3 regions of the Streptomyces sp. NPDC008092 genome follow, and region 2 is predicted to be linked to each of the others. Evidence: riboswitches for the same ligand, from Rfam matches in the RefSeq annotation. Region 2 holds a riboswitch; each other region holds the start of a gene.

Region 1 (10,178 bases), on a different contig from region 2:
TCGGCGTGCTTCATCTCGTCGAACGACTCGTGCCGGGTGTACTTCGCGAGCTTGTACCAGCCGAAGTTCTCCTGCATCTTCGCGTGCAGGAAGTACTGGTTGATCGCGGTGAGCTCACCGGTGAGCTGCTCGTTGAGGAATTCGATGACCTCGGGGTCGCCCTGCATCGCAGAGGCTCCTTCCACGGACTGGGGTGTTTGCGGCGCATGATTGCACCGGCGTAGAAGATCGTCCAGTAAGTGCGGACTTAGTAAGTAAGTCCATACCTGGTGGAAGTTGACCGATTTGATGATCGGTGGGCGGTCTGCCTGGTCAGGTGCGCCTCCGTGGTCTGTCAGGATGGAAGGCATGGGTCATCCGGTGGAGCGCGCGTCTCGGGAAACCGCGGGAGCCGGGCTTCCGCCGGGACAGCGACTGCAGCGCGGCTGGCCGGTCACGCACTACGGCCCGGTGCCCAGGTTCCGGCCCGAGCGCTGGGAGTTCCGGGTTTTCGGCGCCACCGCCGACGGGGGCGCGCAGGTCTGGAACCACGAGCAGTTCACGGCCCTGCCGTACACCACCGTGGTGGCCGACCTGCACTGCGTGACGAAGTTCAGCATGCTCGGCGCGGAGTGGGGCGGGATCCCGGCGCGGACCGTCCTGGAGCTCGCGCCGCCCGCCCCCGACGCCACCCATGTGATGGTCTGGGCGGAGTACGGCTTCAGCTCCAACCTGCGCCTCGCGGACTTCGCCGCCGAGGGCACCCTCTTCGCCACCCACAAGGACGGTGAACTCATCACCGCCGAGCACGGGTTCCCGGTCCGCCTGGTCGTACCTCACCTGTACGCCTGGAAGGGCCCCAAGTGGGTCCGCGGCGTCGAGTACATGACCGCGGACCGCCGCGGCTTCTGGGAGGAGCGCGGCTACCACAACATCGGCGACCCCTGGAAGGAACAGCGCTATTCCTACCAGGAGGGACCGGGGGACGGCCCGGAACTCTGAGCCGCCGGTGACGACGGGCGGGCTCAGCCCTCCCGGAGCCGCTTGAGGCGCTCGACGTCGGCCGCGTGCCCCTCCTTGCCGCCGGGCGTCTCGATGACCAGCGGTACGCCCGCGGTCGCCGGGTGGGTCATCAGCGCCCGGAACGGGTCCTCGCCGATGTGCCCGGAGCCGATGTTCTCGTGCCGGTCCTTGTGCGCGCCGACGACGTCCTTGGAGTCGTTGGCGTGGATCAGCTTGAGCCGCCCCTCGCCGACGGTGTCCACCAGCAGGTCCAGCGTCTGGTGCATCCCGCTCGGTCCGGTCAGGTCGTGCCCGGCGGCGAAGACGTGGCAGGTGTCCAGGCAGACGCCGAGCTTCGGATGGACGTCCAGCGCCTCGAAGTACGGTCCGAAGTCCCAGGTCCGCGAGCAGAGCGAGGCGCCCTGTCCGGCGGTGGACTCCAGGAGCAGGAACGGGTCGTCGTCGTGGGTCAGCTCGTCGAGGAGCGGCAGCAGACGGGCCCGTACCTGCTTCAGCGCCACGTCCCGGGCCCGGCCGCCGGTCGCGCTCCCGGTGTGCACGACCACCCCGAGCGCCCCGATCTCCCGGCCGCGCCGCAGCGAGTGCCGCAGCGACTCCACCGACTTCTCCACGGTGGCCTCGGTGTGCGAGCCGAAGTTGATCAGGTACGGGGCGTGCACGTACGCCGGGATCGCCCCCTCCGCACAGGCCGCGCGGAACGCCTCGTCCTGCTTCGGGCTGCCCGCCGGGGTGGCCCAGCCGCGCGGGTTGGCGACGAAGACCTGCACGGTCTCGGCCTTCAGCTCACGGGCGTACGAGAGCCCCACGGAGTGCAGACCGCCGGCCACCGGGACATGGCCGCCGACGGGGTTGCGGACGGGACCTGACTGCTGACTCTTCACCCGTCAAGGGTGTCACGGTGCGCTCCGCCCCCGGTCACCGGATGGTGATGGTGATCGTCGACCCCTTGGGCGCCTGTTCCCCGGCGTCCACCGACTGCTTCTTCACGGTGTCGCCGAACAGCCCGAGCAGCCCGCGGTCCTCCTTGACCCGGAAACCGGACTGCTCCAGCAGCTTGGCCGCGTCCTCCGCGGTGGCGCCGACCACGTCCGGCACCTCGACCAGCTCCGGACCCTTGGACAGCGTCAGCGTCACGGTGTCGCCCTCGGCGGCCCGCGCGTCACCCGCCGGCGTCTGCTGGGCGACCTGCCCCTGGTCGTACTCGGAGCTGACCTCGGTGGCGGACACCGTCACCTTCAGCCCGGCCTCCTGGAGTTGCTGCCGGGCGTCGTCCAGGTCGTCGCCGGTGACGTCCGGGACGTCGACCGGGGCGCCCTTGCTGACGACGAGCGCGATCGCGGTCCCCGCGTGCCGCTCGGTCCCGGCCCCCGGGTCGGACGAGATGACCGAACCCCTGGGCACGTCCTCGCTGAACTCCCGGGTCACCATGCCCGGTTCGAACCCGTCGGCGGTCAGCAGCAGCTTGGCCCTGGCGAGCGTCCGCCCCTGCACGTCCGGCACCTTCGCCGTCTCGGGGCCGTCCGAGATGGTGAGCGTCACCGAGTCGTTGCTGCGGATGCGCCTGCCGGCCGCCGGGTCGGTGCTGATCACCGTGCCCCGCTTCACCGTGTCGCTGTAGGCGTGCTCGACCGACCCGACGTCGAGCCCGGCCTCCTTCAGCCGCGCGGTGGCCTGGGCCTCGGTCTTCGACAGCAGCGGCGGGACCTTGGTGAACTGCCCGGAGTTGATGTACCAGACACCGGTGCCCGCACCGAGGACGATCAGTACGGCGACGACCAGCGTCAGCAGCCCGCGCCGGGACCGACGGCCCCCGCGCCGCCGGTCCGGGACGGGCGGCGCCTCGAACCGGCTGGTCCGCAGCACTGCCTCGGCCCGCTCGTCCTCCTCGTTGACGGGCAGCGGCCGGGATGGGGGTCCCCCCGCGCGAGCGAAGCCGAGCGTGGGGGAGGTCAACGACCGGGGTATGACACTGGTCCGGTCCTCGGCGATGTCGTGCGCGTCCGCCAGCGCCTGCGGCGGCACGGCGTCCAGCTGCTCGGCGCGGAGCGCGCTCCGCGCCTGCCGCAGCAGGGCGAGCAGCGCGACGGCGTCGTACGGCCGCACCCCGGGATCACGGGCGGTCCCGCGGGCGACCAGCTCGTCCAGCTCGTAGGCGAGCCCCGGCACGACGGCGGACGGCGCCGGCACGTCCTCGTGCAGGTGCTTGTAGAGAATGACCGCGGGCGAATCCGAGTCGTGCGGTTTCTCCCCGGTGAGCATCTCGTAGAGCACGACACCGCACGCGTACACGTCGACGCGCGGATCGGCGGCCCCGCTCTCGACCTGCTCGGGCGCGAGGTACGACACGGTGCCGAGCACGGCGCCGGTCGTGCTGGTGACGGAGTCCACGGACCGCACCAGTCCGAAGTCCGCGACCTTGACCCGCCCGTCGTCCGCTATCAGCACGTTCTCGGGCTTCATGTCCCGGTGCACGAACCCGGCCCGGTGCGCGGCGCCCAGCGCGGCCAGCACCGGCTCCAGGATGTCCAGCGCGGCCCGCGGCTGCAGCGCGCCGCGCTCGCGCAGCACGTCACGCAGGGTGCAGCCGGCGATGTACTCCATGGCGAGGTACACGTACGACCGGTCGGCGCCCTGGTCGTAGACCTGGACGACGTTCGGGTGGGCCAGTCGGGCGACCGACTTGGCCTCCCGGATGAACCGCTCCACGAAGGACACGTCGGCGGCGAGCGCCGGGTGCATCACCTTCAGCGCGAGCACACGGTCCAGCCGGATGTCCAGAGCCCGGTAGACCGTGGCCATCCCGCCGACGGCGATCCGCGCGTCGACGCGGTACCGGCCGTCTAGCACCTGCCCGACGAGAGGGTCCTGAAGGGTCGTATCCACCCAGCGAGTGTACGAGCACCGGCTGACACCCCCACAGGTGAGACCGCTTTCCCCGGGGGACTGCAGCGCACCTGTGACGCTTTGCACCTGGCTGAAATATGCACCTGTCCGCCTGTGGCCGCCGACGGCGACCGGCTCCGGGCAGGCTTCCCGCCTCCCACCAGCGGCCGCCGACGGCGCTCGGCCCCCGCGGGAGAGTCCTGCTTGTCAGCACACGGTTTCGGGCGGTGCGTGGGTGGGAGAGCACGCGGGAGCGGGCCGGCGTTCAGAACGCGGGGCGCTCGGGGTCCAGCACGGCCCGGCCCTCCGCGGGGGACGACGCCTCCGCGAGGTACCGGCGCGGAATCCGCCCCGCCAGCCGGGCCAGCCGCCCCGCCTCCACCCCGGCCCGCATGGCGTGAGCCATCCGCTCGGGATCCTGCGCCCGCGTCACCGCCGACGCCAGCATCACCCCGGCACACCCCAGCTCCATCGCCAGCGCCGCGTCCGACGCCGTACCGGCTCCCGCGTCCAGGATCACCGGCACGCGCGCGTGCTCGACGATCAGCTGGAAGTTGTGCGGGTTGCGGATCCCGAGCCCGGACCCGATCGGCGACCCCAGCGGCATCACCGCGGCGCACCCCACGTCCTCCAGCTTCCGGGCCAGCACGGGATCGTCGTTCGTGTACGGCAGCACCGTGAACCCGTCGTCCACCAGCGTCTCCGCCGCGTCGAGCAGCTCGACCGGGTCCGGCAGCAGGGTCCGCTCGTCGGCGATGACCTCCAGCTTGACCAGGTCGGTGCCCAGCGCCTCCCGCGCCAGCCGGGCCGTCAGCACCGCCTCGCCCGCGGTGTAGCACCCGGCCGTGTTGGGCAGCACCCGGATCCCGAGCCGCTCCAGGACCGACAGCACGGAGCCCCGTACCCCCGGGTCCACCCGCCGCATCGCGACCGTGGTCAGCTCGGTCCCGGACGCGACCAGCGCCCGCTCCAGCACCTCCAGGCTCGGCGCGCCCCCGGTACCCATGATCAGCCGGGAGGAGAACGTCGTACCCCCGAGGACGAACGGATCGTCGGCCATGGCGCTCAGCCTCCCTGCACGGCGGTCAGGACTTCCACCCGGTCGCCCTCGGCGAGCCCGGTCGTCGCCCACTGCCCGCGCGGTACGACGGTCTCGTTGACGGCCGCGGCCACCCCGGAGGGCGCGGGGGTCAGGGACCGTACGAGCGAGTCGAGAGCGGTGCCCGGGGCGATCTCCCGGCGCTCCCCGTTGACGGAGATGGTGACGGAGATGTTCATGCGGTCTGCTCCACGAGTGCGGCGGGAACGAGGTCGAAGCGCCTCGGCGTGAACGGACGGGCTTCCTCCGGCAGCTCGCCGCCGGCCAGCAGCTCCGCCATCACGTCTCCGGTGACCGGTGTGAGCAGCACCCCGTTGCGGTAGTGCCCGGTGGCCAGCAGCAGTCCGTCGAGGCGGGTCGGCCCGAGCAGCGGTGCGTTGTCGGGGGAACCGGGGCGCAGTCCGGCCAGGGTCTCGGTCAGGGGCAGCTCGGTGATCCCGGGCACCAGCTCGTGCGCGTCGCGCAGCAGCTCGTACACGCCGCCCGCCGTGACCGTCGTGTCCCAGCCGAGCTCCTCGCTGGTCGCGCCGACGACCAGCTCGCCGTTCTCCCGGGGCACCAGGTAGACGTTCCCGCCGCGCACCACGGCCCGTACCGTCCGGCTGAGGAACGGCGCGTACCGCGCGGGCACGGTCAGCCGCAGCACCTGCCCCTTCACCGGCCGCACCGGCGGCAGCACGTCGTCCGGCACGCCCGCCAGCCGCCCGCTCAGGCTCCCGCCGGCGAGCACCACCTGTCCGGCGCCCAGGGTGTCACCCGTGCGGGTGCGGACACCGGCGGCCCGACCCCGTTCCACCTCCAGGCGCTCGGCCCAGTCGCGGTGGAAGGCCACCCCGGCCCGCTCGCACGCGGCCACCAGCGCGGCCGCCAGCCGGCGCGGGTCGATCTGGTGGTCGCCGTCCACCCGCAGCCCGCCGCGTACACCCGGCGCGAGCATCGGCTCCAGGCGCCGGCACTCCCGCCCGGACAGCCACTCGGACTCCAGGCCCGACTGCTGCTGGAGGGCGTGCAGCTCGCGCAGATGGGCGCGGTCGTCGGCGTCCAGCGCGACCGCGAGCGTGCCGCAGCGCCGGTAGCCGAGGTCGTGGCCGGTCAGCTCGGTCAGCTCGGCGGCGAAGGCGGGGTAGCGGCGCGCGGAGGCCAGGTTGAGCCCCAGCAGGGTCTGCTCGCCGTAGTGCAGCTCGGTGACCGCGGCCAGCATCCCGGCCGCGACCTGCGCGGCCCCGCCACCGGGCGCCGGGTCGACCACGGCGACGTCGAGCCCGCGCTGAGCCGCTCGCCAGGCCGTGACCAGGCCGATGATTCCGCCCCCGATGACGAGGACGTCGGACGTATGTGAGGACATGGGCGTCCAGCCCCTCCCTTCGCCGGCATGACCCGGATCAGGTTCGTACGGTCGGAGGCCGCCAGCCTCCCTCTCAGCCCGGTGCGTCCGGGCTCCCGCGTGTGCTTCCCCGCCACCCTAGCCCGCGGAGCTCCGCCCTTGTAAGACGGCCTCGGACGGCGCCGCGGACGGCCCGGTGGACGGCCCTGAGTACGGCCCTGAGTACGGCCCTGTGGAACAGGTCACTCGCCGCGACCGCTGACTGACTCTTTGTCAGTTGTCTATCGTTCTTGTCTATGGTGATCACGTGAGCGAGCAGACGCAGCGACGGAGCACGTCACAGACGCGGCGCGTGGTCGTCGTGGGCGCGGGGATGGCCGGGGTGCAGACCGCCGTCGCCCTGCGCGAGCAGGGGTTCACCGGAACCGTCACGCTGATCGGCGCCGAGCCGCACCAGCCGTACGACCGGCCGCCGCTCTCCAAGGCCGTGCTGCTCGGCAAGTCGGAGGGCTCCGCCTTCGAGGTCGACTTCGAGGCGCTCGGCATCGAGCTGGCGCTCGGCCGGGACGCCCTGGGCGTGCGCACCGCCGACCACGAGCTGGACACCGAGGCCGGCCCGGTGCCGTACGACGTCCTGGTCCTCGCCACCGGCGCCGAACCGATCACGCTGCCCGGCACCGAGGGTGTGTCCGGCGTCCATCTGCTGCGCACCCTGGACGACGCCGAACGGCTGCGGCCCGTGCTCGCCCGGCAGCACGACATCGTGGTCGTCGGCGCGGGCTGGATCGGCGCCGAGTTCGCCACCGCGGCCCGCGAGGCCGGCTGTGCGGTCACCGTGGTCGAGGCCGCCGACCGCCCGCTCGCGGGAGCGCTCCCCGCCGAGGTCGCCGCGCCGATGGCCGCCTGGTACGCGGACAGCGGCACCGACCTGCGCACGCACGCGCGCGTGGCAGGCGTCGAGCCCGGCGCGGTGCTGCTCGACGACGGCTCGCGGCTGCCCGCGGGCGCCGTCGTGGTCGGCATCGGCGCCCGCCCCGCCACCGCCTGGCTGGCCGGCTCCGGCATCGAGCTGGGCACCCGCGGCGACGTGCTGGCCGACGACCGTCTGCACAGCAGCGCCCCGGACGTCTACGCGGTCGGCGACTGCGCCTCGTTCCCGTCCGGCCGCTACGGCGAGCGCCTGCTGATCCACCACTGGGACAACGCCCTCCAGGGCCCGCGCACGGTCGCCGCCAACATCCTCGGCGAGACCGACGCGGTCTACGACCCGGTCCCGTACTTCTGGTCGGAGCAGTTCGGCCGCTTCGTGCAGTACGCGGGCCACCACGCCGCGGCCGACCGGCTGGTGTGGCGCGGCGACCCGACCGGCCCGTCCTGGAGCGTCTGCTGGCTCCGTGACACCCGCCTGGTAGCCCTGCTGGCGGTAGGCCGCCCCCGCGACCTGGCCCAGGGCCGCCGCCTGATCGAGGCAGGCACCCGAATGGCCCCCGAGGCCCTGTCCGATCCCGGTAATCCGCTCAAGAACGCCACGACCGCTTGAGAGCGCCCTGAGGGAAACGCGCCCCGAAGGGGCGCGGGGCCGTATCGATATGCGGCTCCGCCGCGTGGGCGCGACCAGCCCCCACGGCGCCGCACCCGGACCACCACCCATCGCGGCGGCACCGACGATGCGCCTACCCTTGACCCCGTGACCGAGATTGACACCAAGACCGATGCTCTCGTCCCCGCCTGGCTCACCCTCCCCGACATCGCAGAGATGATGGATGTCGAGGTGACGCGCGTGCGGCAGCTGGTCAAGGAGGGCCAGCTCATCGCCGTCCGCCGCGGTGAGAACAAGGCACTGCACGTCCCCGCCGCCTTCATCGACGGGGACAAGGTCGTCAAGGGCCTGACCGGCACCTTGACGCTCCTGCGGGACGACGGCTTCACGGACGAAGAGATGCTGGAGTGGCTCTTCACTCCCGACGCGACCCTGCCCGGCACCCCCGCGCAGGCGCTCAGCGAGAATCGCGGCACGGAGGTGAAGCGCCGCGCCCAGGCGCTCGCCGTCTGAGGCAGCCAGTACCGACACAACGGGGGACCACCGATGACCGACACCGCCCGCGCCCAGCTGGCCGACGCCCGGCTCTACCTGTGCACGGACGCCCGTAAGGAGCAGGGCGACCTCGCGGAGTTCCTGGACGCGGTCCTGGCGGGCGGTGTCGACATCGTGCAGCTGCGCGACAAGGGCATGGAGGCCGCCGAGGAGCTTGAGCACCTCGCCGTGTTCGCCGACGCCTGCGCCCGGCACGGCAAGCTGCTCGCGGTCAACGACCGCGCCGACGTGGCCCACGCGGCCGGCGCCGACGTGCTCCACCTCGGCCAGGGCGACCTGCCGGTCCCCGCCGCCCGCGCGATCCTCGGCCCGGACGTCCTGATCGGCCGCTCCACGCACGCCGGGTCCGAGGCCGCCGCGGCCGCCGTCCAGGACGGGGTGGACTACTTCTGCACCGGCCCCTGCTGGCCCACCCCCACCAAGCCCGGCCGTCCCGCCCCCGGCCTCGACCTGGTGCGGTACACCGCGGCCCTGGGCACCGACCGCCCCTGGTTCGCCATCGGCGGCATCGACCTCGGCAACCTCGACCAGGTGCTGGACGCGGGCGCCCGCCGGGTGGTCGTCGTCCGCGCGCTCACCGCGGCCGACGACCCGGGCGCGGCCGCGGCCGAGTTCGCGAAGCGACTGCGGTCGGCGTGACGCACCGTCCGTCCCGGCTGTCCGGAAACATGTCCAGTATCCGGACGGGAGGCCGACAAACCGGGCGAATTTCCCGAGCGCGGTTGGGTCCCTGTCCGCCCCTGGCTAACCTGCGAGTATGGCCCTAGGAACCGCATCCACCAGGACTGACCGCGCACGCACCGTGCGCGACATGCTCGCCACCGGCAAGACCACGTACTCGTTCGAGTTCTCGGCGCCGAAGACCCCCAAGGGCGAGCGGAACCTGTGGAGCGCGCTCCGGCGGGTCGAGGCGGTCGCCCCCGACTTCGTCTCCGTCACCTACGGTGCCGGCGGCTCCACCCGCGCGGGCACGGTCAAGGAGACCGAGCAGATCGTCGCGGACACCACGCTCACCCCGGTCGCCCACCTCACCGCGGTCGACCACTCGCTGGCCGAACTGCGCAACATCATCGGCCAGTACGCGGACGCCGGGATCCGCAACATGCTCGCGGTGCGCGGCGACCCGCCCGGCGACCCGATGGGCGACTGGGTCGCGCACCCGGAAGGCCTGACCTACGCGGCCGAACTCGTCCGGCTCATCAAGGAGTCGGGCGACTTCTGCGTGGGCGTCGCCGCCTTCCCGGAGATGCACCCGCGCTCCACCGACTGGGACACCGACGTCCGGCACTTCGTCGACAAGTGCCGCGCGGGCGCCGACTACGCCATCACGCAGATGTTCTTCCGGCCCGAGTCGTACCTTCGCCTTCGTGACCGGGTCGTCGCGGCCGGCTGCGAGACCCCGGTGATTCCGGAAATCCTGCCCGTCACCAGTGTGAAGATGCTGGAACGGCTGCCCAAACTCAGCAATGCCGCCTTCCCGGACGCCCTGAAAGAGCGGATCCTCACAGCGAAAGACGATCCGGCGGCGGTACGCTCCATTGGCATCGAACATGCCACGGAGTTCTGCGCGCGGCTGCTGGCCGAGGGAGTGCCAGGACTGCACTTCATCACGCTCAACAACTCGACGGCGACGCTGGAAATCTACGAGAACCTGGGCCTGCACCATCCCCCGCGGGCCTAGACCGGCCGCACCGGAGTACGACACACTGCGTAGCGGTCACAGGGAGAGGGGCGTACATGGGCTGGACGGTCCTCTACGTAGCGTTCGGCATCGT
Region 2 (10,178 bases):
TTTATTCAGAACCTTTGCGCCTCAACACTCATGGCCACGATGCACTAGCCGCAAAGCTGAAAGAGCGTCACGGACCACAGAACATTCGGTTCAACTTTGAGAAACGGCAGACCATTCCTGCGACTGAGCGGGTGAGTGAGGCCTACATCGGGCTCTTGTCCGGCACGGAGGTGATGAAGTTGCTGACGGATGAGACTGGCTCCGTACGGCCAGGGATTTTCGACGACAACGTGCGTCTCGATCTCGGTAGCCAAAACCCAGTGAATACCCGGATCGCGAGAACCCTTCAGAGCGATGACCGCGAGCACTTTCCCTTCCTCAATAACGGACTCACGATCATTGCGACAAAGCTCCAAGGGTCGGGTGATAGATTCTTCATATCCGGGTATCAGATCGTAAATGGCGGGCAGACGAGTCACCAGCTCGTTAGGTGGGCGGCAAGCGAAGCGGTTAAGGCCAAACCGGCCCTCCTCTCTGACCTTTGGATCCCGGTGAAGATCGTCAGCTCAGGCGACGTTGGAGTGCGAACGAGCGTGGCGATCGCTACTAACCTGCAAACTCCCATCGGCTCAACTGACATACAGGCGAGTTCCCAGATGGCGAAAGATGTGGAAGAGTATTTCAACCAGTCGGGTGTAAACGGCCTACGTTATCTGCGACAGAACCAGCATGCGTCTCTTGATTTCCCGCGGACTCGCGTTGTCACGACTCCCGAACTCAACCGAGCGGTCGCTGCGACACTGTTCGGTGATTCTTTCCGAGCGATCGGTGCTCCGAAGGAGCTAGAGGCTGAGGGTTCGTTCGTTTGGGGTGAATACTCCGTTGAGGCTTACTACTACGCGGCCTGGATCTTGTATCGGGTAGACAGATTCTTCGCCCGAACACCCGACTCGACCACCCTCAAAGCCGCGAAATATCACATCGCGATGATGGTGTCCGCTTTGATCACGCCGGAACTTGTGCCTATCTTCGAAACCGCTGAGATAGAGACAGCAAAACGGCGGCTGAGGGAAGGGAGGAAGCTGAAGTTCAAGATTTCGGACTCGGAGAAGATTGAAGTAGCGATCAGTACTGCAGTCGAGCTTGCCGCCGAGCAGTTTCAGTCTGTCTTGAACGAGGGCAGGAGTTTGCGCAAGGATGATGTGCGCAGCCGTCGTAACCAGGAGGCTCTGCTGCAAAAAGCCAAGGAGTCGACCGTCGACGTCTGATGCTCGACTTTTCGATACATTAGCCGAAAGTAGTCAGACGAAGAAGGCCGGGGATCGACCTCATTGAAAATCCCCAGCCTTCTGGTCTCTGTTCTAGGGATCTTCAACAGTTGAGGTTACGGCGGTTGGAGGTTGAGTCCGGTTTTGACGAGGAAGCGGTTGATGAGGCCGGGGCGATATTGCATCCGTTGAGCCGGGTATTCAACAGGGCCGTGAGTTCGTGGGGGCTGACGCTGAGAGACGAGCGCTGAGTCCCGCTGACATCCATGGCTGACATCAACAGCAACAGTTGCTGACACCACTGCGCGCCCCGGCACGACCGACGCGGCCGGTCGGATCTGCAACTGAGCCGAGCAATGATCGAACTCCCAATGCGGTGGTCACACGGCGGCGCCGCCGACGGCAGTGACCGCAGTGCTCACGGCGACGACGGCGGACGGCAGCGGCACTCGGCGGCCCGGCACGGTGCCGATATAGGACGATCGAACCGCGTCACCAAGGCGTGCCCGCATCTTCTATGCGCCGGGTCTGGGCCGCCCGAGGCCGACCAACGCTGACAACCGGCACCTGCGGGTGACCACTCCCACTTCGGTCTGGCCTGGGCTGCCGGAGTCGATCTGCGACACTGGTTGGGTTATGCCTAAGCCCGGAGAACTCACTTTCGTCGCGCCGCGCGGAGCCAAGAAGCCGCCGCGGCATCTCGCTGATCTCTCGCCTGCCGAGCGCAAGGACGCGGTGGCCGAGGTCGGGGAGAAGCCGTTCCGTGCCAAGCAGCTCTCGCAGCACTACTTCGCGCGGTACGCGCACGACCCCGAGCAGTGGACCGACATCCCGGCCGGGTCGCGGGACAAGCTGCGGGAGGCGTTGTTCCCCGAGCTGATGACGGTCGTACGGCATCTGTCGACCGACGAGGGGACGACCCGCAAGACGCTGTGGCGGCTGTTCGACGGCACGCTCGTCGAGTCGGTGCTGATGCGGTACCCGGACCGGGTGACCATGTGCATCAGCTCGCAGGCGGGGTGCGGGATGAACTGCCCCTTCTGTGCGACCGGGCAGGCGGGTCTGGACCGGAACCTGTCGACCGCCGAGATCGTCCACCAGATCGTGGACGGGATGCGGGCGCTCAGGGACGGGGAGGTGCCGGGCGGGCCCGCGCGGCTGTCGAACATCGTCTTCATGGGGATGGGCGAGCCGCTCGCCAACTACAAGCGGGTGGTCGGAGCGATCCGGGCGCTCACCGATCCGGCTCCGGACGGGCTCGGGCTCTCGCAGCGCGGGATCACCGTCTCGACCGTCGGACTGGTGCCGGCCATCCACCGGTTCGCCGACGAGGGCTTCAAGTGCCGGCTGGCGATCTCGCTGCACGCCCCCGACGACGAACTGCGCGACACCCTCGTCCCCGTGAACACGCGGTGGAAGGTGCGCGAGGTGCTCGACGCCGGGTTCGAGTACGTGGAGAAGAGCGGGCGCCGGCTCTCCATCGAGTACGCGCTCATCCGCGACATCAACGACCAGGCGTGGCGCGGGGACCGGCTGGGGCGGCTGCTCAAGGGCAAGCCCGTGCACGTCAATCTGATTCCGCTGAACCCGACGCCCGGTTCGAAGTGGACCGCGTCGCGGCCGGAGGACGAGAAGGCGTTCGTCGAGGCGATCGAGGCGCACGGTGTGCCGGTGACCGTCCGGGACACCCGTGGGCAGGAGATCGACGGCGCCTGTGGTCAGCTCGCGGCCACCGAGCGGTAATCTGAGGGCCGCAGGTACATCTTCATATTCCGACAGGGGAGCGCCACAGCGCTGAGAGTGCGGCAATCGGGCCGCAGACCCTCTGAACCTCGCCCAGGTCATTCTGGGTAGGAAGTTCGGTCATCACTCAAGCTGTTGCGCCCTGCCCGCACACCGCGGGCAGGGCCGCGTCTCTTCCTGGTCAACCCCAGGAGGAAAACACCAGTGCACACAAGGACCTTCTTGGCCGCAGCCGTCGGGCTCGGCCTCGTCACGCTGTCCGCGTGTTCGTCGTCGTCGGGCTCCGAGGCCGACTCCAAGACCGTCACCCTGGTCAGCCACGACTCGTGGGCCGTCTCCAAGAACGTGCTCAAGGACTTCGAGAAGCAGTCCGGCTACCAGGTCAGGGTCCTCAAGGACGGCGACGCCGGGCAGGCCGTCAACAAGGCGATCCTGACCAAGGACAACCCGCAGGGCGACGTCTTCTTCGGCGTCGACAACACCCTGCTGTCCCGCGCTCTCGACAACGGGCTCTTCCAGCCGTACGAGGCGAAGGGTCTCGACCAGGTCGGCACGGCCTACCAGCTCGACGCCGACAAGCACCGGGTCACGCCCATCGACTACGGCGACATCTGCGTCAACTACGACAAGGCGTACTTCAGCAAGCACAAGCTGACCCCGCCGGAGTCGTACGCCGATCTCGTCAAGCCCGAGTACAAGAACCTCCTCGTCACCGAGAACGCGTCCACGTCCTCGCCGGGGCTCGGCTTCCTGCTCGGCTCGGCCGCGCAGTACGGGGACAGCGGGTGGCAGGGCTACTGGAAGCAGCTCAAGGCCAACGGCGTCAAGGTCGTCGACGGCTGGGAGCAGGCCTACAACGACGAGTTCTCCGGCTCGGCCGGCGGGAAGAAGGCGGGCGGCGACCGGCCGCTCGTCGTGTCGTACGCCTCCTCGCCGCCCGCCGAGGTCATCTACGCCGACCCGAAGCCGAGCACCGCGCCCACCGGCGTCGCGACCGGCACCTGCTTCCGGCAGATCGAGTTCGCCGGGCTGCTGAGCAACGCCGCGAACACCAAGGGCGGCAAGGCGCTCATCGACTTCCTGGTCTCCAAGGAGTTCCAGGAGGACATGCCGCTGAACATGTTCGTGTACCCGGTGGTGAAGGGAGCGAGCGTGCCTGCCGAGTTCACCGAGTACGGGCCCGCCGCCCAGGACCCCGAGACCATGGCGCCCGACAAGATCGCCGCCAACCGTGACCAGTGGGTCAAGACGTGGACGTCACTCGTACTGAAGTAGCCGCGGCGGCCGGCCGGCGCGGGAGCGCGGCTCGGCTCGGGCTGATGCTCGTGCCGGTCGCGTTCTTCGCCGTCTTCTTCGCCTGGCCGGTCGCGGCGATCGTGACGCGCGGGCTGAGGGTCGACGGGGTGTGGCGGTTCGGGCGCGTCGCCGATGTGCTGGCGCAGTCCGACATCCGGCACGTGCTCTGGTTCACCACCTGGCAGGCGCTCGCCTCCACCGCGCTCACCCTGCTGGCCGCGCTGCCCGCCGCCTACGTCTTCGCCCGCCTCGACTTCCCGGGCAAGCAGGTGCTGCGGGCCGTGGTGACGGTCCCCTTCGTCCTGCCGACGGTGGTGGTGGGGACCGCCTTCCTCGCACTCGTCGGACGGGGCGGGCTGCTGGACGAGCTGTGGGGCGTACGGCTCGACACCACCGTCTGGGCCATCCTGCTGGCGCACGTCTTCTTCAACTACGCGGTCGTCGTACGGACCGTGGGCGGGCTGTGGGCCCAGCTGGACCCGCGGCAGGAGGAGGCCGCCCGGATGCTCGGCGTCTCCCCGGCGGCGGCCTGGCGGAAGGTCACCCTGCCCGCGCTCGCGCCCGCCGTGGCCGCCGCCGCGCTGATGGTCTTCCTGTTCACGTTCACCTCCTTCGGCGTGGTGCAGATCCTCGGCGGGCCGACGTTCTCCACCCTCGAAGTGGAGATCTACCGGCAGACCTCCGAGATCTTCGACCTCTCCACGGCGGCCGTCCTCACCCTCGTCCAGTTCGCCGCGGTCGGCGCGATCCTCGCCGTGCACGCGTGGACGGTACGGCGGCGGGAGAGCGCGCTCAGGCTGGTGGACCCGGCGGTGACGGCCCGCAGGCCGCGCGGGGCCGGGCAGTGGGCACTGCTCGGCGGGGTCCTCGCCACCGTCGCGCTCCTCCTCGTCCTGCCGCTGGCCGTGCTGGTACGGCGGTCGCTGGACGGCGGGCTCGGGTACTACCGGGCGTTGGGCGACGCCGACGGCGGGACCTTCCTGGTCGCGCCGATCGAGTCGGTCGTCAACTCGCTGCAGTACGCGGTCGTCGCCACCGCCGTCGCCGTGCTGATCGGCGGCCTCGCCGCCGCCGCGCTGGCCCGGCGGGACGCGGGGCGCCTCGTACGGGGGTTCGACGCGCTGCTGATGCTGCCGCTCGGGGTGTCCGCCGTGACCGTCGGCTTCGGGTTCCTGATCGCGCTCGACAAGCCGCCGCTGGACCTGCGCCAGTCCTGGATCCTCGTCCCGCTCGCGCAGGCGCTGGTCGGCGTGCCCTTCGTCGTACGGACCATGCTGCCCGTGCTGCGGGCCGTGGACGAGCGGCTGCGGGAGGCGGCGGCCGTGCTGGGGGCCTCGCCCTGGCGGGTGTGGCGGGAGGTCGATCTGCCGTTGGTGCGGCGGGCGCTGCTGATCGCGGCGGGCTTCGCCTTCGCGGTGTCGCTGGGGGAGTTCGGGGCGACGGTGTTCATCGCGCGGCCCGACAACCCGACCCTGCCGGTCGCCGTGGCCCGGCTGCTGTCCCGCCCCGGTGATCTCAACTACGGCCAGGCGATGGCCCTTTCCACGATTCTGATGGTGGTGTGCGCGGTGGCGCTGCTGGTCCTTGAGCGGCTGCGGACCGACCGGACGGGGGAGTTCTGATGCTGCTGACCCTGGACGCGGCGACCGTGCGGTTCGGCGGGCGGGCCGTGCTCGACGCCGTCGGCCTGGCGGTGGCCGAGCACGAGGTGGTGTGCGTGCTCGGGCCGAGCGGGAGCGGCAAGTCGACGCTGCTGCGGGCGGTGGCGGGGCTGCAACCGCTCGACTCCGGGCGGGTGTTGCTCGACGGGCACGACCAGGCTCGGGTGCCGGCGCACCGGCGCGGGGTCGGGCTGATGTTCCAGGACCACCAGCTGTTCCCGCAGCGGGACGTGGGCGCGAACGTGGCCTTCGGGCTGCGGATGCGTGGCACCGGGAAAGCGGAACAGACGGCGCGGGTCGGGGAGCTGCTGGAGCTGGTGGGACTTCCGGGAGCGGCCGGGCGGGCCGTCGCCGGGCTCTCCGGCGGTGAGCAGCAGCGGGTCGCGCTCGCCCGGGCGCTGGCGCCCCGGCCCCGGCTGCTGATGCTCGACGAGCCGCTCGGGCAGCTCGACCGCTCGCTGCGGGAGCGGCTCGTGGTCGAACTCCGGGAGCTGTTCGGGCGCCTGGGCACCACCGTGCTGGCGGTGACGCACGACCAGGGCGAGGCGTTCGCGCTGGCGGACCGGGTGGTGGTGATGCGGGACGGGCGGATCGCCCAGTCCGGCACGCCCCTGGACGTCTGGCAGCGGCCCGCGGACGAGTTCGTGGCCCGCTTCCTCGGTTTCGGCAACGTGGTCCCGGCGACCGTCGAGGGGACGGTCGCGGTGACGCCCTGGGGGAAGGTGCCGGTGGCCGAGGGCGCCGGGCAGGGGACGCGGACGCTGCTCGTCCGGCCGGCCGGCGTACGGCTCGTCGCGGCCGACGCGGGGCTGCCCTGCACGGTGGCCGCCCGCACCTTCCAGGGCACCCATGTCACCGTCCACCTCCAGCCCCAGGACGGGCCCCGCCTGGAGGCGGCCTGCGCGCTGCGGGAGGCCCCGGAGGCGGGGGACGCGGTGGGCGTCGAGTTCGACGCGGCGGAGACCGTCGTACTGGACTGAGGGGTTCGCCGGTACGGCCGAGGCCCGTCCCCCGGGGATACGGGGACGGGCCTCGACGGTGTACGGGTGGAGCGAGCGGCGGGTCAGTTGCCGCTGTGCGCCCCACGACGGCGCATGCCGAACCAGACGGCTCCGCCGCCGACCGCCACGAGCGCGGCGGCGACACCGGCGATCAGGCCGGTGTTGGAGTTGGCACCGGTCTCGGCGAGGTTCGACTCACCGACGGCCGGGGACGGGGCGTTGTCCGTCGTGGAAGCCGGGGCGGTGGTGCTGTCCGAGGCGGACGGGGTCGGGGAGTCCGACTCGGCCGGGGTGGTCTCGGTCGCCGACGGCGACGGGGTGGTGGTGCCCGTCGGGGAGGGGCTGGAGGTCTCCGCGGACTTGCACGCCGTCGACGGGGTCGTCAGGTTGGGCGTGATGTTCGTGTCGATCTTGATGCCCTTGGTGTCGACCACCACGTGGACCCGGTACTCCGCGTTCGGCTGCCAGTCCTCGGCGAAGGAGACCGTGGTGCCGCCCTTGGAGCCCTTGACGGTCTGGGCCTCGCCGACCTGCTTCGCGTCGGCGCCGTTGTTCTCCAGGAAGACGGTGATGGTGGCCGGAGTACCGGAGGCGTCGATGTCCTTGACGTTGATGACACCGTTGCTGCCGTCGCACGTGGCTTCGGCGGAGAAGTCGGAGATGTTGCACGCGAGGGCAGTGCCGGAGGCGGTGAACGCCAGCGCGGCCGACGCGGCGGCAACTCCCAGGACGCGCACGGAACGACGTGCACTGCGGCGGGATATGGACACGTTTGTCCTTACTGAGTGCATAACTGAGGGGGGCTGAGGGGGAATTGACGCGACAGTGAGGTGAGGCATCAGGATCCCCAAGAGTCCCTCAGGTCTATAAGTGCGCCGTAAGTAGTGTCAACGCATATGCGGTCCACAGGTGTTGACTTTGCCTTCTGTTTAATTGGTGAGACGTTTCAGCGCTTGTGAAGCTTGCTCGATCCGGTCAACCAGGGCGATACGGGACGCCATCGGCCGGTCCCCTGCGAGCGAGGTCAGCAGCTGCCAGGCAGGCAGCCGCTCGCTCCAGTGCGCCTCGTTCACGAGCACCATCGGGGTCGGTTCGCCGCGTGACTCGTAGTAGTTGGGCGTCGCGTTGTCGAAGATCTCCTGCACGGTCCCGGCGGCGCCCGGCAGGAACACCACACCGGCGTTGGAGCGGGCCAGCAGGCCGTCCTCGCGGGTGGCGTTGGCGAAGTACTTGGCGATGTGCGCGGCGAAGGCGTTCGGCGGCTCGTGACCGTAGAACCAGGTGGGGATCCCGACCGAGGGACCGCCGTCCGGCCAGCGCTCGCGGACCTCGAAGGCGGCGCGCGCCCAGTCGGTGACCGACGGCCGGAACGACGGTGCCTTCGCGAGGAGTTCCAGGGCCTCGTCGAGCATCCCGTCGTCGAAGGGCGCCGCGTACGCGCCCAGGTTCGCCGCCTCCATCGCGCCCGGGCCGCCGCCGGTCGCCACCGTGAAGCCGGCCCGCGCGAGTTCCCGGCCGAGCCGGGCGGCACCGGCGTACTCCGCCGTGCCGCGGGCCATCGCGTGCCCGCCCATCACGCCCACCACCCGGGCGCCGACGAGGAGTTCGTCCAGCGCGTCGGAGACCGCGTCGTCGTGGATCGAGCGCAGCATCGAACCGAATATGTCGCCGTCCGCCCTGGTCTGCTGGAACCAGGCGTACGAGCGGGCGTCCGGGGTCGCCTCGTACCCCGCGTCGAGCGAGTCGAACAGCTCGCCGGGCGTGTAGACGAAGGCGCGGTAGGGGTCGAAGGGCAGGTCCGGGACCGGCGGGAACACCAGGGCACCGGACGCGCCGGCCCGGGCGGCGGCCTCCGGGGACATCGGGCAGCCGAGGAAGACGGCGCCGGCGGTGTCGGCGGTCAGCAGGACGTCCGTACGGTCTGTCAGATCGACGGCCTGGATCCGGTACTGGGCGAGCGTCCCGTGCGCGGCGACGACCTCGTCGAACTCGGCGAGGGACTCGATCTCACGGTCGCGGGCGGCCCGGTGCGGCGACGCGGGCCAGGGCTGCGGGGGGTTCGGCTGGGCGGGTGTCGGATGCACCCGCCCATGCTAGGTCCCGGCCCCGGGCCGCTGCGGGGCCGTCCGTGGCCGCTCCGTCGTACTTGGCCGGCTCCCCTCGGGGACCCGGCTCTCAAGGACGAGGACGACGCGCGGTGCAAGTGGAGCCCGGCGCCCGTCGATCTGCCGTGAAGGTGCCGTGAACGGCATGGGCCGTGCTCGTCCGCACGGGCCCATGCCAGGTACCGGCGGGGCTCAGCCCTGGACCGCCGCCGGGTCCATCCACATGACCTCCCAGCTGTGGCCGTCGAGGTCCTCGAAGGAACGGCCGTACATGAAGCCGTGGTCCTGGACGTCGTCGTTCGCCGTGCCGCCGGCCGCGACCGCCTTCCCCACCAGCTCGTCGACCTTCTCGCGGCTCTCCGCGCTCAGGCAGATCAGCACCTCGCTGGTCTTCGTCGGGTCGGCGATCTCCTTCTTCGTGAAGTCGGCGTAGCGCTGCTTGCTCAGCAGCATCGCGATGATGGTGTCGCTGATCACGACGCAGGAGCAGTCGTCGTTGCTGAACTGCGGGTTGATCGAGTAGCCGAGCTCCGTGAAGAACGTCCGCGACGCGGCGACGTCGTCGGTGGCCAGGTTCACGAAGATCATCTGCTGGTACATGGGGGTCTCTCCCTCGGGTGTCGTGCCGTTCGTGGGGACAGACCGGGGGGCCCGGCGAAAGTCATCGCCGGGACCGATTTTCGGGGCCGGTTTTTTCGAACGGCTCGTCCAGCGCGTACGGCCTTTCAGCGGGCGAGCGGGAGCGCGGCGAGTTCCGCGATCAGCAGGGTGAGAGGGCCGAAGAGGGCCAGCAGCGCACCGGCGCGCAGGGCCGCCGCGCTGCGCAGAACGGTCGCCGGAGCGCCCAGGCGGAGCAGGGCCGCGGTGGTGCCGGCGCGGGACTGGCGGGCCTCCATGGCGGCGGTGAGGAGGGTGGCGAGCGTGCAGCCGGCCACCACGAGGCCGCCGAGAGTGGTGAGGGGGCCGAAGGCGGGGGCGCCGCCTTCGTCGCCGTGGAGGGCGGTGGCCGCGAAGGCGGCCGACGCCACCGCGCAGACGACGCCGAGGGGGCGGCCGATGCGGGTGGCCTCCGCCATCAGGACGCGGCCGGCCAGGAGGCGGCGGGCGCCGGGGCGGACGGACTGGAGGAGGCGGCCGCAGAGGTGGGTGAGGCCGGGGGCGGCG
Region 3 (10,178 bases), on a different contig from region 2:
AGGAACCGCTCCAGCTCGGCCCGCTTCACGACGGTGCCGGTCGGGTTGTTGGGGTTGCAGACGAAGATCAGGCGGGTGCGGTCGGTGATGGCGTCCGCCATCGCGTCCAGGTCGTGCACATCACCGGGCGTGAGCGGCACCTGGACCGACCGGGCACCGCTGATCTGCGTGATGATCGGATAAGCCTCGAAAGACCGCCACGCGTAGATCACCTCGTCGCCGGGCCCGCTGGTGGCCTGGATCAGCTGCTGGGCGACACCGACCGACCCGGTGCCGGTGGCCAGGTGCCCGAGCGGCACGCCGAAGCGGTCCGAGAGCTCGTTCATCAGCCCGGTGCACGCCATGTCCGGGTAGCGGTTGAACGAGGAGGCGGCCGCGGTGACGGACTCCATCACGCCGGGCAGCGGGGGATACGGGTTCTCGTTGGAGGAGAGCTTGTACGCGACCGGGCCGCCGGCCGCCGCCGGCCTGCCCGGCTTGTAGGTGGGGATACCCTCCAGCTCGGTGCGCAGCTTGGGGCTCGTCTCGCTCACCGCAGTCCTCCTCGCGACCACCGGCGGACCGTCCGCGCCGCCGGCATCCAATACTGCTCACCTTATGAGGATTCGGCGCCGCTGCGTACTGCGGAAGAGGGCACGAAGAACCGGACCGGCACCGCGGCGCGAGGACGGGGGAGCCGGAACGGCGAACCTCATCCGTACCACTGGCATCACGGGCATCACCGTACGAAGGCGCATTTATCGGGGGCGCGCCTTACATATATCTACGCGCCGGTGGCTCACGCCGTAGCGCGCATCACCCGTGCAGGTGAGTTGAGACCTCTTCGAAACATCGGGCACTTGGCAGGCCCATGCGTGCCGACAAGTCACGTCCTACCATTGGATCGTTCAACTGACTTTCTTTCTAAGGTAGTTGACCCATATTGACCTTGCAGAAACGTGCCTGTCAACGCGTGCATATGCGTCCGCACTACCCCACCGCATGAGCCCTACTATCGGCTCGCCATGACAGCAGCAGGGAAGCACCAGGTGAGCCGCGCGGAAACCTCTCGGCGAGGCAGCCGGCCGGGCCGGGCGGGCATCAGAGACGTCGCCGCCGCCGCCGGAGTCTCCATCACGACCGTCTCCGACGCCCTGAACGGCAAAGGGCGGCTCCCGGATGCCACCCGCCGCCACGTCAGAGAGGTCGCCGACCGGCTGGGGTACCGCCCCTCGGCCGCCGCCCGCACCCTCCGTACCGGCAAGTCCGGCCTCATCGGCCTGACTGTGACGACGTACGGGGATGAACCTTTCACCTTCACCGAGTTCGCGTACTTCGCCGAGATGGCGCGGGCCGCCACCTCGGCCGCGCTCGCCCGCGGCTACGCCCTCGTCATCCTGCCCGCCACCTCACGGCACGACGTGTGGTCGAACGTGGCCCTGGACGGCACGGTCGTCATCGACCCCTCCGACCAGGACCCGGTGGTCAGCGAACTGGTCCGGCAGGGCCTGCCGGTGGTCTCCGACGGCCGCCCGGCCGGCTCGCTCCCGGTCACCGCCTGGGTGGACAACGACCACGAGGCCGCCGTGCTCGGCATCCTCGACCACCTCGCCGACGCGGGAGCCCGCCGGATCGGCCTGCTCACGGGCACCACCACGGACACGTACACGCACCTGTCGACCACCGCCTACCTGCGCTGGTGCGAGCGCGTCGGCCAGGACCCGGTCTACGAGGCCTACCCGGCGCACGACCCGTGCGCGGGCGCCGTCGCGGCCGACCGGCTGCTCGCCCGGCCGGACCGCCCCGACGCCGTCTACGGGCTGTTCGACCCCAACGGCACCGACCTGCTGGCCGCCGCCCGCCGCTACGGGCTGCGCGTCCCCGACGACCTGCTCCTGGTGTGCTGCAGCGAGTCGACCGTGTACGCCAACACCGAGCCGCCCATCACCACGCTCTCCCTGAAGCCGCGCCGCATCGGCACGGCGGTGGTGCAGCTGCTCATCGACGCGATCGAGGGGGTCGATTCGGACCAGCCGGTCGAGCAGGTGATACCGACCGAACTGATCGTGCGTACCTCCTCCCAGCGACGCACGCAGCGCACCACGGTCAGCCCGCCGCGGGCACCCGAGGAGGGGTAGCACGGACACGCGGAGAACGGGGCGGCGCGGCTGCCGGGCGTCGTCGCACGACGGCCGGCAGCCGATCGGCGGGTGGTCGAACCCCTGCCCAACCGGGGCGAAAGCCACGCTGAACTGGAGTCCTGCCCGGATTCACCACCCCTGGGTCATCACACGGCGCGACGGGCATTCCTATGATGGGCCCACGACACCGCGGGCCGCTGCGACCAGGCAGTCCGAAGCGGTGCAGATGCGGCGCGATGGTGGAGGGGTCTGATGACTCAGGGGGCCGGTCAGGGACCCGAGACGGAGCGGACGGCGACGTTGCGCGACTTCCGGGTGCCCGGGTACGTCAACGAGACCGGTCCGTACGTCGCCAGCACCCACCCCGGTGACGTCGTCCCGCCCCTCGACGACATGTACCCCGAGGGGTATCCGGACGGGTACACGCCCACCCAGCGCGACCTGCCGGTCATCAACCGCGGCGACACGCTCCAGACGCCCGTCGAACCGGCCGCCGCCCCGGCCGCGCAGCCCGCGGACGGTCCCGGCCCGTTGTACGTCGTCGGCGACGTGCACGGGTACTTCGACGAGCTGCTCGCCGCGCTGCGGGAGCAGGGCCTGATCGACGCGGACGGGCAGTGGTGCGCGGGCACCGCCCGGCTCTGGTTCCTCGGCGACTTCACCGACCGGGGTCCGGACGGTATCGGCGTCATCGACCTGGTGATGCGGCTGTCCGCCGAGGCGGCCGCGGCCGGCGGCTACTGCAAGGCCCTGATGGGCAACCACGAGCTGCTGCTGCTCGGCGCGAAGCGGTTCGGCGACACCCCCGTCAACTCCGGTGCGGGCACCGCCACCTTCCAGGCGGCCTGGCTGCTCAACGGCGGCCAGAAGACCGACATGGACCGGCTCCAGGACCACCACCTGCAGTGGATGGCCCGGCTGGACGCCGTCGAGGAGGTCGACGGCTACCTGCTGGTCCACTCCGACACCACCGCCTACCTCGACTACGGCGACTCGATCGAGGCGGTCAACGACACCGTCCGCGAGACCATCACGCGTAACGACGCGGACGAGGTGTGGGATCTGTTCCGGAAGTTCACCAAGCGCTTCTCCTTCCGCGACGAGGGGGGTGCAGACGCCGTCCGTTCCCTCCTCGATACGTACGGCGGTACCCGCATCGTTCACGGGCACAGCCCGATTCCCTATCTGCTGGGCGAAGTCGGCTCCGAAGAGGGCGAAGAGGGCAGCGGCCCCGTTGTCGAGGGACCGCACGTCTACGCCGACGGGCTCGCCATCGCCATGGACGGCGGCGTGACCATGGCCGGAAAGCTGCTGGTGAGGCAACTCCCGCTGAACACCTGAGCGTCAGACGGGCAGTTTCATCCCCCCGACGTCACACACGGGCCACCCCCAATTTCCGGCAACCCCCTGTCACCGCGTGCCGTAACGGCTCTACCATCGGTTTATCCGTAGCAGGCTCCCCTCCGTTTCTGCCCGACGGCTCGCCGGCGTGCGAGCTACCAGCCCTACGGAGCATCGGGGGATGCACATGAACAGCGTTCCGCAGCACCTGCACAGCGAGGACCGCCAGGAATACGAGCGGATCCTCGATGAGGCGCTGCGCTCCGCCCCGTACCGTCCCGAACTGGCCGGTATAGGCCAGCGTCTGAACACCGAACAGCTGCGCACCATGGCGCTCAACGCCACCGCACTGATCGCGGCGGCCGCGGCGACCGAGTACCAGCACTATGTGAAGGTCCGCGAGGAACTGCGCAACCCGGCGCGGTCCACCCCGGCCGCCGTCCACGAGTCCGGCTCCGCGGAGCCGGGCGCGGGCGGCGCGATGGGGCTCGCCACCACCCTCGGCGAGGCCGCCGAGACCACCGGCGCCGGAGGATTCGCCCTCGCCCTGGTCCTGGCGCCGGTACTGGCCGGCACCGCTGCCGCGATCTTCCTGCTCGTCGGCTACGTCCTGAAGATGCTGGACCCGGCGCCGGCGTTCGCCCAGACCATGCTCACCGCGGGCTGGGTCTTCGGCGTCGTGACCGCGGCCGCCATCATCATGGCCGGCGCGGGACTGCTGCTCACCGCACTGCGCAACAGCCCCTCGCTGGAGGCCGGAGCCTACGGCGAACCCGGCGGGGAGGTGGCCAAGGCCCGGGAGGCCTGGCGGGACGCCCTGCTGGAGCGCGGCATCCTGCCCTTCCTGCGGGAAGCGCTGGCCGCCGACACCGGCACGGCCGGACTGCGCCGTACCGCCCCGTCGGGCCCGGCGGGCCGGATGCCGCGCCTCGGTTACGACCGCCCCGGCTTCAGCACCGACAACGGCTCCGCCCCCGCCCCCCGCCCGAGCTTCACCAGCCCGGACTACACCAGCCCGGACTTCGGAGGCCCGGAACACCAGCCGGAATAACCCGGCTTGCGCCCCCGGCCAGGGGGCGCAGGCCGGACACCCGGCCCGGCCGTGCCCACCCCGGTCCTCGGCATGACGCCACCGCCCCTCTGCGCGATCGCGGCAGCGCATTCCCCAGGTCTCCGGCACACTCACGGACCCGCCGTCACTCCGCGATCGGCAGATACACCCGGTTCCCGCTCGCCGCGAACTCCTTCGACTTCTGGAGCATCCCCTCCGCGACCTCCTCGGGCGACGCACCCTCAGCCGCCGCACCACCGAACCGCTCCGTGATGGTCTGGCTGATCTTCATCGAGCAGAACTTCGGCCCGCACATCGAGCAGAAATGGGCGGTCTTCGCCGGCTCCGCCGGAAGCGTCTCGTCGTGGAACTCGCGGGCCGTGTCCGGGTCCAGGGCGAGGTTGAACTGGTCCTCCCACCGGAACTCGAAGCGGGCGTCGGACAGCGCGTCGTCCCAGTCCTGGGCGCCCGGGTGGCCCTTGGCGAGGTCGGCCGCGTGGGCTGCGATCTTGTAGGTGATGACGCCGGTCTTGACGTCGTCCCGGTTGGGCAGGCCCAGGTGCTCCTTCGGCGTGACATAGCAGAGCATCGCCGTGCCCCACCAAGCGATCATCGCGGCACCGATGCCGGAGGTGATGTGGTCGTACGCCGGCGCGACGTCCGTGGTCAGCGGGCCGAGCGTATAGAACGGAGCTTCATCGCAGATCTCCTGCTGAAGGTCGATGTTCTCCTTGATCTTGTGCATCGGGACATGGCCCGGGCCCTCGATCATCGTCTGTACATGGAAACGCTTCGCGATCCGGTTGAGTTCCCCGAGCGTGCGCAGCTCCGCGAACTGGGCCTCGTCGTTGGCGTCCGCGATGGAGCCGGGGCGCAGCCCGTCGCCCAGCGAGTACGTGACGTCGTAGGCAGCGAGGATCTCGCAGAGTTCCTCGAAGTTCTCGTACAGGAACGACTCCTTGTGGTGCGCGAGGCACCAGGCCGCCATGATCGAGCCGCCGCGCGAGACGATGCCGGTCTTGCGGTTGGCCGTGAGCGGCACGTACGGCAGACGCACGCCCGCGTGGACGGTCATGTAGTCCACGCCCTGTTCGGCCTGTTCGACGACCGTGTCCTTGTAGATGTCCCAGGTCAGTTCCTCGGCCCGGCCGTCGACCTTCTCCAGCGCCTGGTAGAGCGGCACCGTGCCGATGGGGACGGGGGAGTTGCGCAGCACCCACTCGCGGGTGGTGTGGATGTTGCGGCCGGTGGACAGGTCCATGACCGTGTCGGCGCCCCAGCGGGTCGCCCAGGTCATCTTCTCGACCTCCTCCTCGATGGAGGAGGTGACCGCGGAGTTGCCGATGTTGGCGTTGACCTTCACCAGGAACCGCTTGCCGATGATCATCGGCTCGATCTCCGGGTGGTTGACGTTGGCGGGCAGTACGGCCCTGCCCGCCGCGATCTCCTCGCGGACCACCTCGGGAGAAACGTTCTCGCGGATGGCCACGTACTCCATCTCCGGGGTGATCTCGCCCCGGCGGGCGTACGCGAGCTGCGTGACCGCCTCGCCTCCCCGGCTGCGGCGCGGCTGGCGCGGACGGCCCGGGAAGACCGCGTCCAGGTTGCGCAGGCCACCCCGCGGCGAGGTGTGCTTGATCCCGTCGTCCTCGGGACGGACGGGACGGCCCGCGTACTCCTCGGTGTCACCGCGGGCGACGATCCAGTTCTCCCGCAGCGGCGGCAGTCCCCTGCGGACGTCGGTCTCGACGAGCGGATCGGTGTACGGGCCCGAGGTGTCGTAGAGCGTGACCGACTGCCCGTTGGTGAGATGCACCTGACGGACCGGCACGCGCAGGTCGGGGCGGGAGCCCTCGACATACCCCTTGTGCCAGCCGATGGACTTCCCGGCCTCCGGGGACGGTTCGCCCGCAATGGGCTGTTCGTCCTGGCCGAAGGCAGGCGTGCGTACGTCCTTGTTGGTCATGAGACCTACTCCCTACGCCGGCATTACCCGGTAACAGGTTCAGCGGTCGACGCAGCGGCTTCCGTCGGGCGGCATTTCCTGTGAAACATCACTCGTTCCACGTGAAACATCGCGAATACGGAGGTCAGCGCCCTCTCAGCCCGGTGCTCCGAGCTCCCGCGTGTGCAAAGGTGCCTCCACGCTAGCGTCAATTCGGGCGCGGTGAACAGAGGGCCCCTGCCGTTCTTGCGATGATCGGGCGGTGACCTCGACACAGCAGCACCCCTATCCGCCCCCCGACCCGCGGCGCGGCAACGGCGCCACGCAGGGCGGCGGAACCGGCCACGGGGGCCATGGTGCCGGTGACGGACACATCCACGGGCAGGGCGAGCCGTACGGCCACGGGCAGGCCCTCAGCCACGCCCGGCATGACGACAACGGCCATGCCCACGGCCGCGCCGAGGCACAGGGCCACGCGCCCCACGGCCGGTCTCATGGCCATTCGCCCGGTGCAGGCCCCGAACAGGGCGGCTCCGGGCCCGGCGGCGGTCATGGCCACTCGCACGGGCACAGCCACAGCCACAGCCACGGTCCCGCCGCGCCCGTCTCCAAGCATCTGCGGAAGGTCATCGCGGCGATCCTCATCCCCTTCACCGCCGCGGTCGTGGTCGGCCTGGTGGTGCTGTGGCCAGGCGGTGCCCCGCCGCACGAGCGCACCGGCGTCGGCTTCGACCGCCAGACGCAGGCGGCGACGGTCACCAAGGTCGTCTCGGTCAGCTGCAAGTCGGTCAACGCCTCCGGAGGCGGCTCGACCGGCGACGCCTCCACCGACGGCACTTCCTCGAAGGAGGAGGACAGCACCTGCAAGAAGGCCACGGTCCGGGTCGACACCGGCAAGGACAAGGGCCGTACCTTCACCGAGATCGTGCAGCCCGACCAGTCGCGGCAGTTGCACGAGGGCGAGCAGGTGGTGGCCGCGTACGAGCCCTCCGCACCCAAGGACCTGCAGTACTCGGTCACCGACGTGAACCGGAAGTTCCCGATGGCGCTGCTCGCCGGGATCTTCGCGCTCGCCGTCGTGGTGGTGGGCCGGCTGCGCGGCGTGATGGCGCTGGTCGCGCTGGCCGTCAGCTTCCTGGTGCTGACCATGTTCATCCTGCCGGGGATCCTGCAGGGCTCGAACCCGCTGCTGATGGCGGTGGTCGGGTCGAGCGCCATCATGCTGATCGCCCTGTACATCTGCCACGGGCTGTCGGCCAGGACCTCGGTGGCGGTGCTCGGCACACTGGTCTCGCTCTGCCTGATCGGCCTGCTCGGCTCGGAGTTCATCGACTGGGCCGCGCTCACCGGCAACACCGATGACAACACCGGCCTGATCCACGGCCTGTACCCCTCGATCGACATGAGCGGCCTGCTGCTGGCCGGTGTCATCATCGGTTCGCTGGGTGTCCTGGACGACGTGACGGTGACCCAGACCTCGGCCGTCTGGGAGCTGCACGAGGCCAACCCGACGATGGGCTGGCGTGGGCTGTACCGGGCGGGCATCCGCATCGGCCGCGATCACATCGCCTCTGTCGTCAACACCCTCGTGCTGGCCTACGCGGGCGCCGCACTCCCCCTGCTGCTGCTCTTCTCGATCGCGCAGAGCAGTGTGGCCACGGTCGCCAACAGCGAGCTGGTGGCCGAGGAGATCGTGCGCACGCTGGTCGGCTCGATCGGCCTGGTCGCCTCGGTGCCGGTCACCACGCTGCTCGCGGCCCTGGTGGTGTCGGCCGACCGGCCGGGCGCCGAGGCGGCCGTGCCCGTGGAGGCCGCGCCGGCCGCGGCGCGCGGCGGGCGGGGGCGCCGCCGCAAGCGGTGAGGCGCGGTGGACGGCCCGGGAGAAGGCCGTCCACGAGTTGGGGCGCCGACGGTGCACCGGTGGAGAAGCGTTCCTGCGCGTCCTCGTGCGGCCCGGACGAGCGGCGCGCGGCCCCGTGCCGTGACGCACGCTTCAGCCGGCGCTCGGCTCCTCGGCCAGGATGCGGTCCAGCGCCTCGTCGAGGTGGGCGTCGAAATCGGCGAGCGAGCCCTCCTGGCCGAGCGGCACCAGCTTGTCCGTACGGTCGAGGAACGCCACCAGCGGCGGCGCGGAGGACCGGAACACCGCCTGGTCGCCGCCGACCTGAAGCCGGATCAGCACCTCACCCAGCACCTCGGAATCGGCGGGCGCGATGTGCACATCGCCCTCCCCGCACGGCCTCCCCACGCCGTCGATCAGCAGTTCCCGGCCGAAGGCCCAGGTCACCGGGGCGTCCCCGGGCAGATGGAAGGTGAGCCGGACGGCATAGGGATCACAGGTCTCGTAGCGCAACTCCACGGGGATGCGGAAGGAGAGCTCCTCCGAGACGAGAAAGCTCATCATGACTTCTGCTTGTACGGACTCGCGCATTGCCTACCCCGTCATATGACACCGACTGGCCGGGTTTTATCCCTTTGATGGTGGTCAAATCTTGCTGAAAGTACACGGGAGATCACAAGGAGTGAGTTTTCAGATACTGATAGCGATCGCCAGCGACCCCAGGTGCCGGCCCACTTCGGCCTGCAACTGCCGGACGGCGGGCAGCAGCCGGTCGGCCTGGTGGAGAGGGAGGGAGATGGCGATCGTGCCCGCCGTGGTGCCGACGGTGAGGGGGATCGCCGCACACACCGTCCCCAGCGTGTACTCCTGGCGCTCCACCACCGGCTCCATCCGCCGCGTCCGCTCCAGCCGTCGCAGCAGAGTCTGCTCGTCACGGACCGTGTACGGGGTGAGGGGCCGCACGGGATAGCGGCGGAGATGGTCGCGGCGGACGTCCTGGTCCAGCTGGGAGAGGAGACACTGGCCGACGGCGTGCGCGTGCCCGGTCTCGCGGAAGCCGACCCACTCCTCGACCGCCGGGGTGGCCGCGGAGTCGGAGATGCTCATGACCTCGATCTCGCCGTCCCGGTACATGGCGTAGTACACCGGGACACCGATCGAATCCCTCCAGTGCGCGAGGGTGTCGACGACCGCGCTGCGACGTTTCTGCTGTGCTCCGCTGCTGCTCAGCCGCTCCGCGGCCTCACCGAGGAAGAACAGCCCCTTGTCGCGGCGCAGATAGCCCTCGTGCACCAGGGTGCGCAGCAGGTGGTAGGCGGTGGGCAGGGCGAGGCCGGTCTCGCGGGCCAGTTGTTTGGCGGGTGCGCCGTGCTCGTGTCCGGCGACGCATTCCAGCAGGCGCATCGCGCGCTGCACAGAGCCGATGAGGGTGGCCGAATGGGGCTGTGCGGAGTCGGCCGGCGAGGCCGGCCGCTGCACGGGGGGTGTGCCGGAACTGCGTTGGGTCGGGGGCGGGGGGTGTTCCGTGGGTGCGGAGGTGGCGTCAAGCGTGGCCAAGGGTCACTCCCGGAGCGCGAGGGGGTCAGCGACTCTAACCGTCCACCGACGCTCCCGGTCGGCCCGTACGGGAAACTTCCCCCGCCCGAGGGAACCGGTGACTCCTGTTACCGGTCACCGATTCCCACGGTCCTCACCAGTCGCTCTTCGACGAGGAGTTCGACATGAACTTGCGCACGATGTAGATCAGTCCGCCGACCAGCGCCACGAAGATCAGCAGCTTGAAGAGCAGGAAGACCACCCAGCTGATCACGGCCGTGATCAGACCGCCGAACACCACCAGCGCGATGACCGGCACCGCGATCCACTTCACCCACCACGGCA

What was found. A riboswitch is a leader RNA that binds a small molecule or an ion and turns the genes downstream of it on or off. The one in region 2 is predicted to bind thiamine pyrophosphate.
Region 1: it holds a riboswitch for thiamine pyrophosphate, as region 2 does, so the genes downstream of both, thiO (glycine oxidase ThiO) here and ACFZB3_RS44480 (thiamine ABC transporter substrate-binding protein) in region 2, are expected to answer to the same signal.
Region 3: it holds a riboswitch for thiamine pyrophosphate, as region 2 does, so the genes downstream of both, thiC (phosphomethylpyrimidine synthase ThiC) here and ACFZB3_RS44480 (thiamine ABC transporter substrate-binding protein) in region 2, are expected to answer to the same signal.

What each region holds. Positions count from the first base shown of each region.
Region 1 is NZ_JBIBHY010000006.1:414,596-424,773, reverse strand. Features, by position in the region: gene bfr (bacterioferritin) at 1-167, opposite strand, end outside; gene ACFZB3_RS21860 (molybdopterin-dependent oxidoreductase) at 349-981, shown strand; gene ACFZB3_RS21855 (deoxyribonuclease IV) at 1,005-1,883, opposite strand; gene pknB (Stk1 family PASTA domain-containing Ser/Thr kinase) at 1,918-3,885, opposite strand; gene ACFZB3_RS21845 (thiazole synthase) at 4,151-4,945, opposite strand; gene thiS (sulfur carrier protein ThiS) at 4,951-5,163, opposite strand; gene thiO (glycine oxidase ThiO) at 5,160-6,329, opposite strand; TPP riboswitch at 6,327-6,438, opposite strand; gene ACFZB3_RS21830 (FAD-dependent oxidoreductase) at 6,616-7,848, shown strand; gene ACFZB3_RS21825 (Rv2175c family DNA-binding protein) at 7,996-8,361, shown strand; gene thiE (thiamine phosphate synthase) at 8,395-9,042, shown strand; gene metF (methylenetetrahydrofolate reductase [NAD(P)H]) at 9,161-10,084, shown strand; gene ACFZB3_RS21810 (hypothetical protein) at 10,141-10,178, shown strand, end outside.
Region 2 is NZ_JBIBHY010000021.1:441-10,618, forward strand. Features, by position in the region: gene ACFZB3_RS44470 (AIPR family protein) at 1-1,208, shown strand, start outside; gene rlmN (23S rRNA (adenine(2503)-C(2))-methyltransferase RlmN) at 1,845-2,951, shown strand; TPP riboswitch at 2,976-3,083, shown strand; gene ACFZB3_RS44480 (thiamine ABC transporter substrate-binding protein) at 3,156-4,226, shown strand; gene ACFZB3_RS44485 (ABC transporter permease subunit) at 4,271-5,869, shown strand; gene ACFZB3_RS44490 (ATP-binding cassette domain-containing protein) at 5,869-6,888, shown strand; gene ACFZB3_RS44495 (LAETG motif-containing sortase-dependent surface protein) at 6,972-7,679, opposite strand; gene ACFZB3_RS44500 (LOG family protein) at 7,839-8,993, opposite strand; gene ACFZB3_RS44505 (VOC family protein) at 9,207-9,614, opposite strand; gene ACFZB3_RS44510 (hypothetical protein) at 9,740-10,178, opposite strand, start outside.
Region 3 is NZ_JBIBHY010000010.1:104,586-114,763, forward strand. Features, by position in the region: gene hisC (histidinol-phosphate transaminase) at 1-533, opposite strand, end outside; gene ACFZB3_RS30380 (substrate-binding domain-containing protein) at 1,005-2,117, shown strand; gene ACFZB3_RS30385 (metallophosphoesterase) at 2,373-3,461, shown strand; gene ACFZB3_RS30390 (hypothetical protein) at 3,643-4,512, shown strand; gene thiC (phosphomethylpyrimidine synthase ThiC) at 4,658-6,478, opposite strand; TPP riboswitch at 6,471-6,648, opposite strand; gene ACFZB3_RS30400 (YibE/F family protein) at 6,720-8,318, shown strand; gene ACFZB3_RS30405 (SsgA family sporulation/cell division regulator) at 8,451-8,888, opposite strand; gene ACFZB3_RS30410 (helix-turn-helix domain-containing protein) at 8,988-9,854, opposite strand; gene ACFZB3_RS30415 (DUF5326 family protein) at 9,988-10,178, opposite strand, start outside.